DNA from 4 places in the Serratia rhizosphaerae genome. Region 1 is predicted to be linked to each of the others. Evidence: predicted binding sites of a transcription regulator. Region 1 holds the regulator's gene; each other region holds the start of a gene.

What was found. The regulator LexA, encoded in region 1, represses DNA repair genes until DNA is damaged. The targets are predictions, from matches to a motif close to TNCTGTATGTACATACAGNA.
Region 2: a site for LexA is predicted at 1,844-1,863, ahead of sulA (SOS-induced cell division inhibitor SulA). Genes of this name have one in related genera too.
Region 3: a site for LexA is predicted at 1,835-1,854, ahead of FO014_RS02085 (DNA translocase FtsK 4TM domain-containing protein). Genes of this name have one in related genera too.
Region 4: a site for LexA is predicted at 1,321-1,340, ahead of dinB (DNA polymerase IV). Genes of this name have one in related genera too.

What each region holds. Positions count from the first base shown of each region.
Region 1 is NZ_CP041764.1:2,560,433-2,563,521, forward strand. Features, by position in the region: gene plsB (glycerol-3-phosphate 1-O-acyltransferase PlsB) at 1-415, opposite strand, end outside; gene FO014_RS11935 (diacylglycerol kinase) at 544-912, shown strand; gene lexA (transcriptional repressor LexA) at 1,021-1,629, shown strand; gene dinF (MATE family efflux transporter DinF) at 1,723-3,069, shown strand.
Region 2 is NZ_CP041764.1:363,002-366,090, forward strand. Features, by position in the region: gene yccS (YccS family putative transporter) at 1-1,006, shown strand, start outside; gene FO014_RS01770 (TfoX/Sxy family DNA transformation protein) at 1,049-1,654, opposite strand; gene sulA (SOS-induced cell division inhibitor SulA) at 1,885-2,397, shown strand; gene ompA (porin OmpA) at 2,759-3,089, shown strand, end outside.
Region 3 is NZ_CP041764.1:446,171-449,259, reverse strand. Features, by position in the region: gene trxB (thioredoxin-disulfide reductase) at 1-644, opposite strand, end outside; gene lrp (leucine-responsive transcriptional regulator Lrp) at 1,305-1,799, shown strand; gene FO014_RS02085 (DNA translocase FtsK 4TM domain-containing protein) at 1,920-3,089, shown strand, end outside.
Region 4 is NZ_CP041764.1:1,118,531-1,121,619, reverse strand. Features, by position in the region: gene FO014_RS05335 (FAD:protein FMN transferase) at 1-38, shown strand, start outside; gene nqrM ((Na+)-NQR maturation NqrM) at 46-273, shown strand; gene FO014_RS05325 (glycerophosphodiester phosphodiesterase family protein) at 283-1,185, opposite strand; gene dinB (DNA polymerase IV) at 1,356-2,420, shown strand; gene pepD (beta-Ala-His dipeptidase) at 2,451-3,089, opposite strand, start outside.

The DNA of each region.
Region 1 (3,089 bases):
CCTGGCCTTCGCGCCCCGGTGAGCGGCCGAACATCACCGACGCCGGCAGCATCTGAATATCCAGCCCCGGGTTATTGCGGTGCAGATCCAGATAGTCGTGGAACAGTTTTACCGACTCTTCCTTCGGCGTGTAGTAGCGGAAGACGCGCGGGCCGTCGTGGATAAACACGTAGCTGGGCAGCACTGCGCCGTCGATCTCCAGCGGTTCGAGCGGGTCGGGCAGATCCTGCGCCAGGCACTGGGCGCGCAGCGTCAGCAAATCCGCCTTGGAATGGTAAGGTAAAACGTACAAAATCGGTCGTGAGGGATCGAGCCCCAGCTCCGTGACCGGATCCGCAGGGATAACTTTGCTTCTTACCAGCAGTTTGAGTGGTAGATTCAATAATTTATAATAAATTTTACGCCAACCTGACATAACTATGTGAAGCCTCTTGTTAGCAATGCGCCGCAAGCATACCAGAAAGCGGGTAACAGATCTGTGGTGTTAAAGAACCCCGAACCGTTAAAATTATGACTGACCTCTTGTAAAAGGCACACAGCAAAATGGCAAATCAAACGACCGGCTTGACCCGGATCATCAAAGCGGCGGGTTACTCGTATCAAGGATTAACGGCGGCCTGGCGCAATGAGGCGGCGTTTCGCCAGGAGTCGGTGGCGGCGGCGATTGCCGTGATTGTGGCGCTGTGGCTGGATGTCGACGCCGTGGCGCGCATTTTACTGATTGGCTCGGTGCTGTTGGTGCTGATCGTCGAAGTGCTCAACAGCGCCATTGAGGCGATCGTCGACCGCGTCGGCACCGACTACCATGAGCTGTCCGGCCGTGCCAAGGATATGGGATCGGCGGCGGTGTCGCTGAGTATTATCCTGGCGCTGTTGGTCTGGGTAACGCTGCTGTGGCGGCATTTCGCCTGATTTGCGAAGCGGTGCGCTAATCCCTGATTTTTATTCATTCTCCGGTTCCCAATCCGCGTTCACCTGTATATACTCACAGCAAGACTGTATAAACAAACAGGGGGCGGAATGAAAGCACTAACTACCAGGCAGCAAGAGGTCTACGATCTGATTCGCGAGCATATCTCGCAAACCGGCATGCCGCCAACGCGTGCCGAGATCGCGCTGCGCCTGGGGTTCCGCTCGCCTAATGCCGCCGAAGAGCACCTGAAGGCGCTGGCCCGCAAGGGCGTGATCGAGATCGTTTCCGGCGCCTCGCGCGGCATCCGCCTGCTGATGGAAGATGAAGACGGCCTGCCGCTGATCGGTCGGGTCGCTGCCGGCGAACCGCTGCTGGCGCAACAGCATATCGAAGGGCACTACAAGGTGGATCCGTCGCTGTTCAAGCCGAACGCGGATTTCCTGCTGCGGGTTAACGGCATGTCGATGCGTGATATCGGCATTCTGGACGGCGACCTGCTGGCGGTGCATAAAACGCAGGATGTGCGCAACGGCCAGGTGGTGGTGGCGCGCATCGAAGACGAAGTGACGGTGAAGCGCTTAAAACGCAGCGGCAATCTGGTCGAGCTGCTGCCTGAAAACAGCGAGTTCACGCCGATCAAGGTTGACCTGCGCGAACAGAATTTCACCATCGAAGGTCTGGCCGTCGGCGTCATCCGCAACGGTGACTGGATCTAAAGCGCATCCCCCTGCGTTTAATCGCCTCGGCCATGTCCGGGGCGATGTTATTTCTTATCTGATCCATCCTTTCTGCTACGGGAACATGTGACTATGCGCCTGCTTGCCTCCTTGACTAGCGACACGGACAAAGCCCTGTGGCGTTTGGCGCTGCCGATGATCTTCTCCAACATTACCGTGCCGCTGCTGGGGCTGGTGGATACCGCGGTGATCGGCCACCTCGACAGCCCGGTCTATCTGGGCGGCGTGGCGGTGGGGGCGATGGTCACCAGCTTCCTGTTTATGCTGCTGCTGTTTTTGCGCATGAGTACCACTGGACTGACGGCGCAGGCGCTGGGGGCGCAAAACCCGCAGGCGCTGGCGCGCGCTTTTATGCAGCCGCTGCTGCTGGCGCTGCTGGCCGGGCTGGCGATTGTGCTGCTGCGCCACCCGCTGATCGATCTCGCACTGCAGATCGTCGGCGGTGACGGCGAGGTGCTGACGCAGGCGCGCGCGTTCCTGGAGATCCGCTGGCTCAGCGCGCCGGCGGCGCTGGCGAACATGGTGCTGCTGGGCTGGCTGCTGGGCGTCCAGTACGTGCGCGCGCCGGTGATCCTGCTGATTGTCGGCAACCTGCTGAATATCGTGCTGGACCTGTGGCTGGTGATGGGGCTGGGCTGGAACGTGCAGGGCGCGGCCACGGCCACCGCGGTGTCTGAATACGCCACCCTGCTGCTCGGGCTGTGGCTCAGCTGGCGCGTGATGCGCATGCGCGGCATTTCGCCGTCGATGCTGCGGCACGCCTGGCGCGGCAACGTGCGCCGTTTGCTGGCGCTCAACCGCGATATCATGCTGCGCTCCCTGTTGTTGCAGCTGTGCTTCGCTTCGCTGACCATTTTCGCCGCCCGCCTGGGCAGCGAGGTGGTGGCGGTCAATGCGGTGCTGATGAACCTGCTGACCTTTACCGCCTACGCGTTGGACGGCTTCGCCTATGCGGTTGAGGCGCACTCCGGGCACGCCTACGGCGCGCGTGACGACAGCCAGCTGCGTCTGGTCTGGCGCGCCGCCTGCCGTCAGTCCTGTCTGGTGGCGCTGGGCTTTGCGCTGGTGTACGCCTGCGCGGGACAGCAGATCGTCAATATGCTGACGTCGCTGCCGGAGCTGCGCACGCTGGCGGCTCACTATCTGCCGTGGCAGATGGTGTTGCCGCTGATTGGCGTATGGTGTTATCTGTTGGACGGCATGTTTATCGGCGCGACGCGCGGCGCAGAGATGCGCAACAGCATGGCGGTGGCGGCGGCGGGCTACGGCCTGACGCTGCTGAGTTTGCCGCTGTTGGGCAACCACGGGCTGTGGCTGGCACTGTGCGTCTTTCTGGGGCTGCGCGGCGCGGCGCTCGGTTGGATTTGGCACCGGCACCGCGTCAATGGCACCTGGTTTGCGCAGGGGAAGGCGGCTTAGCGTTACGCGCAGTAAGCCGC
Region 2 (3,089 bases), 2.2 Mb from region 1:
TCGCCTGCGCATCAGCCGCCACCTGACCCCGCAATCAGCGCTGTTCCGCCATGCCATCCGCATGTCGGTGGTGCTGTGCATCGGCTATGCGTTTATTCAGTTGACCGGCATGCGGCACGGTTACTGGATCCTGCTTACCAGTCTGTTTGTCTGCCAGCCCAACTATAATGCCACCCGGCGGCGGCTGGCCCTGCGTATTATCGGCACCCTGGCGGGGATTCTGATCGGCCTGCCGATTCTGTACTTTGTCCCGTCGCTCGAAGGCCAACTGGTGCTGATCGTGATCAGCGGCGTGCTGTTCTTCGCCTTCCGTACGGTGCAGTACGCCCACGCCACCATGTTTATTACCTTATTGGTGCTGCTGTGCTTTAACCTGCTTGGGGAAGGCTTCGAAGTCGCCGCTCCACGCGTTTACGACACGCTGTTGGGCTGCGCCATCGCCTGGGCGGCCGTGACCTTTATCTGGCCGGACTGGCGTTTTCGTCAGTTGTCCGCCGTCGTCAGCAAAACGCTGAATGCCAACTGCCGCTACCTGGACGCGATCCTGGTGCAGTATCACGAAGGTAAAAATAACGGCCTGCCTTACCGTATCGCCCGCCGCGACGCCCATAACAGCGATGCGGAACTGGCGTCGGTGATCGCCAATATGTCTGCGGACCCCAAAGCCGATAAGGCAACGCAGGAGGCAGCCTTCCGGCTGTTGTGCCTCAACCATACGCTCCTGAGTTATATTTCGGCGCTGGGGGCCCATCGTGAACGGCTGACCAATATCGACGTGTTCAACGTGCTGAACGATGCCGTTTGCTACGTAGACGGCGCGTTGCAACACAACGCAGCCGATGCTCAGCGCATCAGCCTGGCGCTGGAAAAACTGTCAGCGCGCATCGCACAGCTGACGCCAGAACCAGAAAGCAAAGAGCAGTTAGTACTACAGCAAATAGGACTGGTTGTTGAACTTCTGCCGGAGCTGACGTCGTTGAACGCGCAGATCGGGCAATCACAATGAGCCTGTAACCATGGTAAGGTGCGTTACAGCAGCTAACGCGCCTTATGACACTTCTTTATTAAACCAGGCGCTCAGTTCTCCGCGGATCTCTTCAGGCAGCGCGGCGTGATGATAACCAGCAATCGCGCCGGCCAACGACAGCAGCGCCTTCAGCCCCAGGTTCTTTTGCTGCAGCATCAGCTTCAGAAACGATCCTCTGGCCCCCTGCAAACGTAAATCATAGACGTCGCGTATCCCTACCCGCCACAGCAAACGCTCCAGGCCGGCATCAATATTCGGTAAGCCCTTCAGGCGCCTGCTGCCGCGACTGCGGATCTGTAGCTCTTTGCTCGCCTCGCGCTTTGCCTGCCAGGCAAGTTCAAACAGCGCCTGCGGTTCTCCCCACAGCTGGTGGTCTACCCAGTAATAGCGCATGATGATCGGCACACCGCGCTTCGAGTACACCATGTTGACCATACCGCGCGCGCGAAATTCTGACTCCAGGCTTTTTGTGGCGCGTAAATACATCTCACCGTCGGCAACGACGGCAAACATCACCCCGTCGGCCAGTAGCCCATAGCCGCCGAACTGTGAGCGGGTAGTAATATTGCCCAGTGTGCCAAAACAGGTTTTTGCCTGCGCGACTCTTGCTATTGTTCTTCCATGCATAACGTTCTCCTCTGTGGCTTTTCAGTCAATCATAATTAAAATCAATAAGATAAAACTTACAAGAACACGTAATAGAAAAATACGCATTAATGTCAGCACTGCCAATCACAATTCAGGCGCGTACAAAAAACGTTCACAATTATGCGAGGCGTGACGAAAAATTGGCTTGATCTCGGCAGGCATTGGGGGTACTGTATATACATACAGTACAACTACAGGCGGGATATCACATGCGTACTCAATCACTTCACAAAGCCCATCGCAGCCATAACGCGTTTACCCTGAATGGGGTGCCGGACGCTTCTGCGGGCAGCGCCAGCGAAAATGGCCTGATCGGTGAATTTGTTTACAACGAGCATCAGCCCGCGGTCACTCAGCTTCTATTATTACCGCTGTTGCAGCAGTTAGCCACCCAGTCGCGCTGGCTGCTATGGCTGACGCCGCAGCAGAAACTCAGCAAACTGTGGCTACAGCGCTCTGGCCTGCCTGCAGATAAAGTCGTACAATTAAGCCAAATCAGCCCGATCAACACGGTCGATGCGATGGAAAAAGCGTTGCTGACGGGGAACTACAGCGCCGTTCTCGGCTGGTTACCTGAGCTAAATGAGGAAGATCGTCTAAAATTACAGCGGGCGGCTGAACAGGGGCATGCTTACGGCTTTATTATGCGTCCTCAGCGTGACACCATTCCGGCTCAGGGACAGTTTCCGACCCTAAAAATTCACTCTTCTTTGTATCATTAAGTAAATTTAGGATTTTTCCCATCATTTTTATCCCCCGGAAACGGAACCTTTGGGGGATCATGGACAAAGCGAGAGCAGCCGCGGTTCCACGCCCCTACCCGAACAAAAAATCGGCTAAAAATACGCCCGAATCTGTTAGCAAATATGACTGTTTCTGCGTTTTTTTTTAGAGCTTTATCACATCACACTTGTAACTTTCGCGCCACGTTGTAGACTTTACATCGCCAAGGTTGCTCTATAACGCCAGTAAAAAACTGGAGAGTAACAAACGAGGGCACAAACCTTGGCGAAGGAATTTAACCAAGGGCTTAAAAATCAGCTTTAAAGCTCATTGCCTATTTGGATGATAACGAGGCGCAAAATGAAAAAGACAGCTATCGCATTAGCAGTGGCACTGGCCGGTTTCGCTACCGTAGCGCAAGCCGCCCCAAAAGATAACACCTGGTACACCGGTGCTAAACTGGGCTGGTCCCAGTATCATGACGTAGGTTTCTATGGCAACGGCTACACCGGTACCGGTAACGGCCCTATCCATGAAAACCAATTGGGTGCTGGTGCGTTCCTGGGTTACCAGGCGAACCAATACCTGGGCTTCGAGCTGGGCTATGACTGGCTGGGCCGTATGCCTTACAAAGGCAGCGTGAACAACGGTGCTTTCAAGGCACAGGGCGTTCAACTGGCAGCTAAACTGA
Region 3 (3,089 bases), 2.1 Mb from region 1:
TCATCACCCAGCACTTCGTCGAGCTGATGATCGGTATGCAGCACGATGTTGCCGTTTTTCACTTTCTCCATCAGCCGGTCGATCAGAATTTTCTCTGAACGGAAGCTGTCGCGGCGGTGGATCAGATGCACTTCCGCGGCGATGTTGGACAGATACAGCGCTTCTTCAACGGCGGTGTTGCCGCCGCCGACCACGGCGACTTTCTGGTTGCGGTAGAAGAAGCCGTCACAGGTTGCGCAGGCGGAAACGCCTTTGCCCTTGAAGGCTTCTTCGCTTGGCAGACCCAGATAGCGTGCGGAGGCGCCGGTAGCAATAATCAGCGCGTCGCAGGTGTACTCGCCGCTGTCGCCGGTCAGGCGGAACGGACGCTGTTGCAAATCAACGCCGTTGATATGGTCGAAGACGATCTCGGTCTGGAATTTTTCCGCATGCTCGCGCATACGTTCCATCAGCGCCGGGCCGGTCAGGTCGTTGGCGTCGCCCGGCCAGTTCTCCACGTCGGTCGTGGTGGTCAACTGACCGCCTTGCTCTACGCCGGTAATCAACACCGGCTGCAGGTTTGCACGCGCGGCGTACACCGCTGCGGTGTAGCCCGCCGGGCCGGAGCCCAGAATCAATAACTTGCTATGTTTAGCCGTGCCCATGAATAACCTCTTTTCCCACGATGGCGGACAATGGCATCGATTGTAGGGAAAATAGTGAAGTAAAAAAAGCACCTGTAACGGTTGTTATCGATTTGTCTGATAGTTGCGGACTATTAATTCTAATATCGAGGTAAAAAACACCGGTGTCATTACTGCACTCTGGCCCACGAGGGCTAAAAACGGTGCTTTTCTCTGCGTCATGCCGCGATGGCGGCGCTTTTTAACCCAGCGGTTCATAACTAAAAAAGGGGTTAACGCTTTTCTCGACGGTACGTTCTTCTGATTTTGCTTCTTTTACTTTGACAATCCGCTGCGCATTTGCGAAAACATCAGAGGAAGAAGAAATTATCCCCGCAGCAACAGCCGATCGTTCGCCTTTTCATCATCAGGCGGGCGCTGGGCAGGGCAGGGGGGATTGCGCCTTAAACAGGCGCGCTTCTTTCTTAACGATGAAGATCGTTTTATCGCCGCGCGCAGAGTTTGACAGACAGGCTGTGACGCGGCAAAAGAGGATAGTGAAGAAGCATTGTGTGCGGCAGATTGCTCTGCGCAATCGACTGCATATAACAAAAATCGGGTCTTCGCTTGAAACAAGTCCCTACACAGTGACGTTGGCTAGGGTTTGGCAAGTGTAAGGAAGAAATAAGAGAGACAATAATAATGGCAGACAATAAGAAACGCCCGGGTAAAGATCTTGACCGTATCGACCGCAACATCCTCAATGAGTTACAGAAGGATGGGCGTATTTCGAACGTTGAGCTTTCTAAGCGCGTGGGGTTATCCCCAACGCCATGCTTGGAACGCGTACGTCGTCTTGAGCGTCAGGGGTTCATTCATGGCTATACTGCATTGCTGAACCCGCACTATCTGGATGCATCACTGCTGGTTTTCGTGGAAATCACGCTGAACCGCGGCGCGCCAGATGTGTTCGAGCAATTTAACTCGGCAGTACAGAAGCTTGAAGAGATTCAGGAGTGTCATCTGGTGTCCGGTGATTTCGACTATCTGTTGAAAACCCGCGTGCCGGATATGTCAGCTTACCGTAAGCTGCTTGGCGAAACCTTACTGCGTTTGCCGGGGGTCAACGACACCCGCACCTACGTGGTGATGGAAGAAGTGAAACAGAGTAACCGTCTGGTTATCAAAACACGGTAAGGTGCAGGTGCAAAACCTGATTAAATTCGTTACACTCCTGTTTATTCATACAGTTTTGGCGCCGGGGAAACAACTCGGCGCTGTTACTCTATCCGCTAACAGGAACCTGGAGAGCCTTTCTTGAGCCAGGAATACACAGAAGATAAAGAAGTTACCTTGAAGAAACTCAGCAGTGGCCGTCGGTTGCTGGAAGCTGCGTTGATCGTGGTGGCGATTTTTGCCGTTTACCTCATGGCTGCGCTGGTCAGCTTCAACCCGTCTGATCCCAGCTGGTCGCAGACGGCGTGGCATGAGCCGATTCATAATCTTGGCGGCGGCGTGGGCGCCTGGCTGGCCGATACGCTGTTCTTCACCTTCGGGGTGCTCGCTTACGCGATCCCGCCGATCGCGCTGATCTTGTGCTGGGTTGCCTACCGGCAGCGCGATACCCGCGACTATATTGACTATTTTGCGCTTTCACTGCGCCTGATCGGCACGCTGGCGCTGGTGCTCACCTCGTGCGGGCTGGCGGCGCTGAATGTCGACGATCTCTATTACTTTGCCTCCGGCGGCGTGATCGGCAGCCTGCTGAGCAACGCGATGCTGCCGTGGTTCAACGGCATCGGCGCGACGCTGGCGCTGCTGTGCGTGTGGGCCGCGGGCCTGACGCTATTTACCGGCTGGTCATGGCTGGTGATTGCCGAGAAGATCGGCGGGGCCGTATTGGGCATCGCCACCTTTATGACCAACCGTTCGCGCCGTGACGATCGCTATCGTGACGATGAAGACGACTTGTACGCCGAAACGCCGGAAAACGACGGCAAGGGCGCAGCGGCCGCCGCCAGCGCAGCAGCTGCCGCGCATACGGCCGATGCCGATGACGTGCTGTTCAGCGCGCCTTCCGTAAAAGAGAGCGCTCAGCCGTCTGCCGATGCCGATGAAACGGCGGATCCGCTGCTCAGCGGCCTGCGAGCTAATGACGACGATGAGGTCGCGGACGTGGCTAACGCGGCGACCAACGCTGCTGCGCCGGCGTCTGAAGAGATTTCGCCGGCCGCACCGGCCGCTGCTACTTCCTCAGAGACTGCGGCTCCAGTGGCTCCAGTGGCTCCGGCGACGCCGGCAGCTGCGCCTGCGGTGACGACGGCGCCAGCCGCGCCGGCCTCCGTGAATCAGCATCCGATGAGTGCGCAGCCGGAAGATAACGCGCCGCCGCTGTACTCGTTTGAAATTCCTGAAGAGACGCCGGTGCCGAAAACCCCGCGTCCGGCAGAGGTTCAGCAGGGCGATGATGAGCCGCGTCTGGGGGAC
Region 4 (3,089 bases), 1.4 Mb from region 1:
CCGCAGCCTTTGAACCGTATATGAAGAAAATCCTGTGAGGCCGCTATGCTGACGGTATTTGTTGCCACCTTCGTGTTATTTCTGCTGATTATCGGCGGCATGTCGCTGGGCTATGTGTTTAAACGCAAAAGCCTGCAGGGCAGCTGTGGCGGCATCACCGCGCTGGGGATGGAGAAAGTCTGCGACTGCCCGGAACCCTGCGATGCGCGTAAAAAGCGCCTGGCGAAAGAGGCGCAGCGCCGGGAACAGTTGGAAAAGCACCGTATTTTATAGTCGTTGATATCATTCCGGGGCGCGGCTGACCGCGCCCTGATTTTTCTCCCGCCACCGTTGCGCCTGTTTGGGCGAATCCACCATTACCGCGTCTGCGCCTAATATCTGCGCCTGCCGGTAAGCCTGCGGCGAGTTGACGCCGAATAGGACAATCCGCGCCGGCCCTTGCGAGCGGAAACAGGCCATCGATTCATCGTCCCAACTGAGCTGTGCCTTGGAGCGTCCTTCGCCCAGCGTGTATTTTTCCACCACCTCGACTTCGCGCGTCAGTTCCAGCCCGTACCAGCGGGGCGCATTACCGTGCGGCTGCAGCTGGCAGCGGTGCGCCATGGTGACGTTAGCCAGCAGGCTGCGGGTTTCATCGCGGCTGACAAAGCGCGCAATCTGCGGCGGCAGCGCTTGCAGGTAACGGGCATCGGTGGAATAGACCCGGGTGCGCGCCAGGGCGTGCTGCGCTTCCAGCGTCGTCAGCAGCGCGCGGGCGAAGCGGGCCGGATCGGCGTCCGGCGACTTGATGTCCAGATAGAAGGTGGCGTGCGGAAAGGTTTGCAGCACCGTTGCCAGCCGGGGAATGCCGATGCCCTGCGCGCGGTACGGGTGACTGCCGCTGCGGGCGTAGGCCCAGCCGGCATCCGTCTGCGCCAGCTGTTCGGCGCTGTAGGCGGAGACCGGGCCGCGAGCGTTAGTGAGTGCTTGCAGATCGGCGGGACGGTACAGCACGATGACGCCGTCTTTGGCCTGCTGCAGCGTGATCCACACGGCATCGGCGCCGTTGTCCAAGGCGCTGCGGATGGCCGGCAGGGTATTTTCCGGCGCGTCGGCGGTGCCGCCGCGGTGGGCGATAATCGCCGGCTGCGGCGCGGCAACGGCGTTCAACAGCGGGGTGCACAGCAGTAGCAGCAGCGCGGGCAGAGCGCGTAGTGGAGACATGATAACCTTCCTGAAATTGGCCTGGCGTTATCATACGGCTGAAAAATGACGCTTTTTTTACTCCCCGTCGCCTGTATTCAGATATTGCCCAGGCCCCGTATTGAGTACCGATAATTTTGCTGTATACTTATACAGTATTACCGGAGGGCGCGATGCGTAAAATCATTCATGTCGATATGGATTGCTTCTTTGCCGCAGTGGAAATGCGCGACAATCCCAGCCTGCGGGATATTCCGCTGGCGATCGGGGGCAGTGCCGAGCGGCGTGGCGTGATCAGCACCGCCAACTATCCGGCGCGTCGCTACGGCGTGCGCAGCGCGATGTCGACCGCGATGGCGCTGAAGCTGTGCCCGCAGCTGACGCTGCTGCCGGGGCGCATGGCGGCCTATAAAGAGGCCTCGCAGCATATTCGCCAGATCTTTGCGCGCTATACCTCGCTGATTGAACCGCTGTCGCTGGATGAAGCCTATCTGGACGTGACCGACAGCCCGCAGTGCAACGGCTCGGCCACGCTGATGGCGGAAGCAATCCGGCAGGCCATTTTTGATGAACTGCAGCTCACCGCCTCGGCCGGCGTGGCGCCGATCAAGTTTCTTGCCAAGATCGCCTCCGATCTGAATAAACCTAACGGACAGTATGTGATCCCGCCGACGCAGGTGGCGCCTTTTCTGCAGCAGCTGCCGCTCGGTAAAATTCCCGGTGTGGGCAAGGTGACCGCCAAGCGGTTGGAAGAATTGGGGCTGCACACCTGCGCCGACGTGCAGCGTTACGATCTGGCCGCGCTGTTAAAGCGCTTCGGCAAGTTCGGCCGGGTATTGTGGGAGCGCAGTCAGGGGATTGACGAACGTCAGGTCTCCTCGGAGCGGCTGCGTAAATCGGTCGGCGTGGAACGCACGCTGGCAGAGGATATTCACGACTGGTCCCAGTGCGAGACGCTGATTGTCGACAAACTCTACCCCGAGCTGGAAGCGCGTCTGCGCAAAGTAAAACCCGACCTGCATATTGCCCGTCAGGGGGTGAAACTGAAGTTTCAGGATTTCCAGCTGACTACGCAGGAGCACGTCTGGCCGGTGCTGAACCGGGAGGACTTGCTGGCGGTAGCGCAGCAGGTGTGGCGTGAGCGGCGTGAAGGGCGCGGCGTCCGGCTGGTGGGGTTGCACGTCACCTTACTGGATCCGCAGATAGAACGGCAGCTGCTGCTGCCGTGGGACGGTTAAGGGCCGGATGAACCCGGCCCTGATGCGTACTTAGTCGCGCTCCGGAATGGCTTTCAGCAGTTCGGTCAGCAGCTGCCAGTACAGGCCGACGCTTTCGATCTGCACCTGCTCATCCGGCGAGTGCGGCCCGGTGATGGTCGGCCCGATAGAGACCATATCCATATCCGGATACGGCTTCTTGAACAGCCCGCACTCCAGACCGGCGTGGATCACCATGATGTTCGGCGTCTTGTTAAACAGACGCTGATACAGCTCGCGCACCAGATGCATCACCGCTGAATCGGCGTCCGGCTGCCAGCCCGGGTAGCCGCCTTTCGGCGCCACTTTGGCGCCCGCCAGTTGGCCCAGCGCGGTCAGCATGTCGACCACGTAGTCTTTGCCGCTGTCGATCAGCGAGCGGATCAGGCAGATGATTTCTGCTTCGCTGTCGCTGGTGGTGATCACGCCGAGATTCAGCGAGGTTTCCACCACGCCCTGCACCGCGTCGCTCATGCGGATTACGCCGTTTGGCGTGCCGTTCAGCAGTGCCAGGAAGCGCTGCTGGCTGTCGGCGGTCAGCGCCTGCTGCGCGCTGTCGCTTGGCTCCAGCAGCACGGTGATGTTTTTCTCTTTTGCCGCCAGTTCGTTCTGCAGCGTTGCCAGGAACTCCTGGCTCAGCGCTTTCAGCGC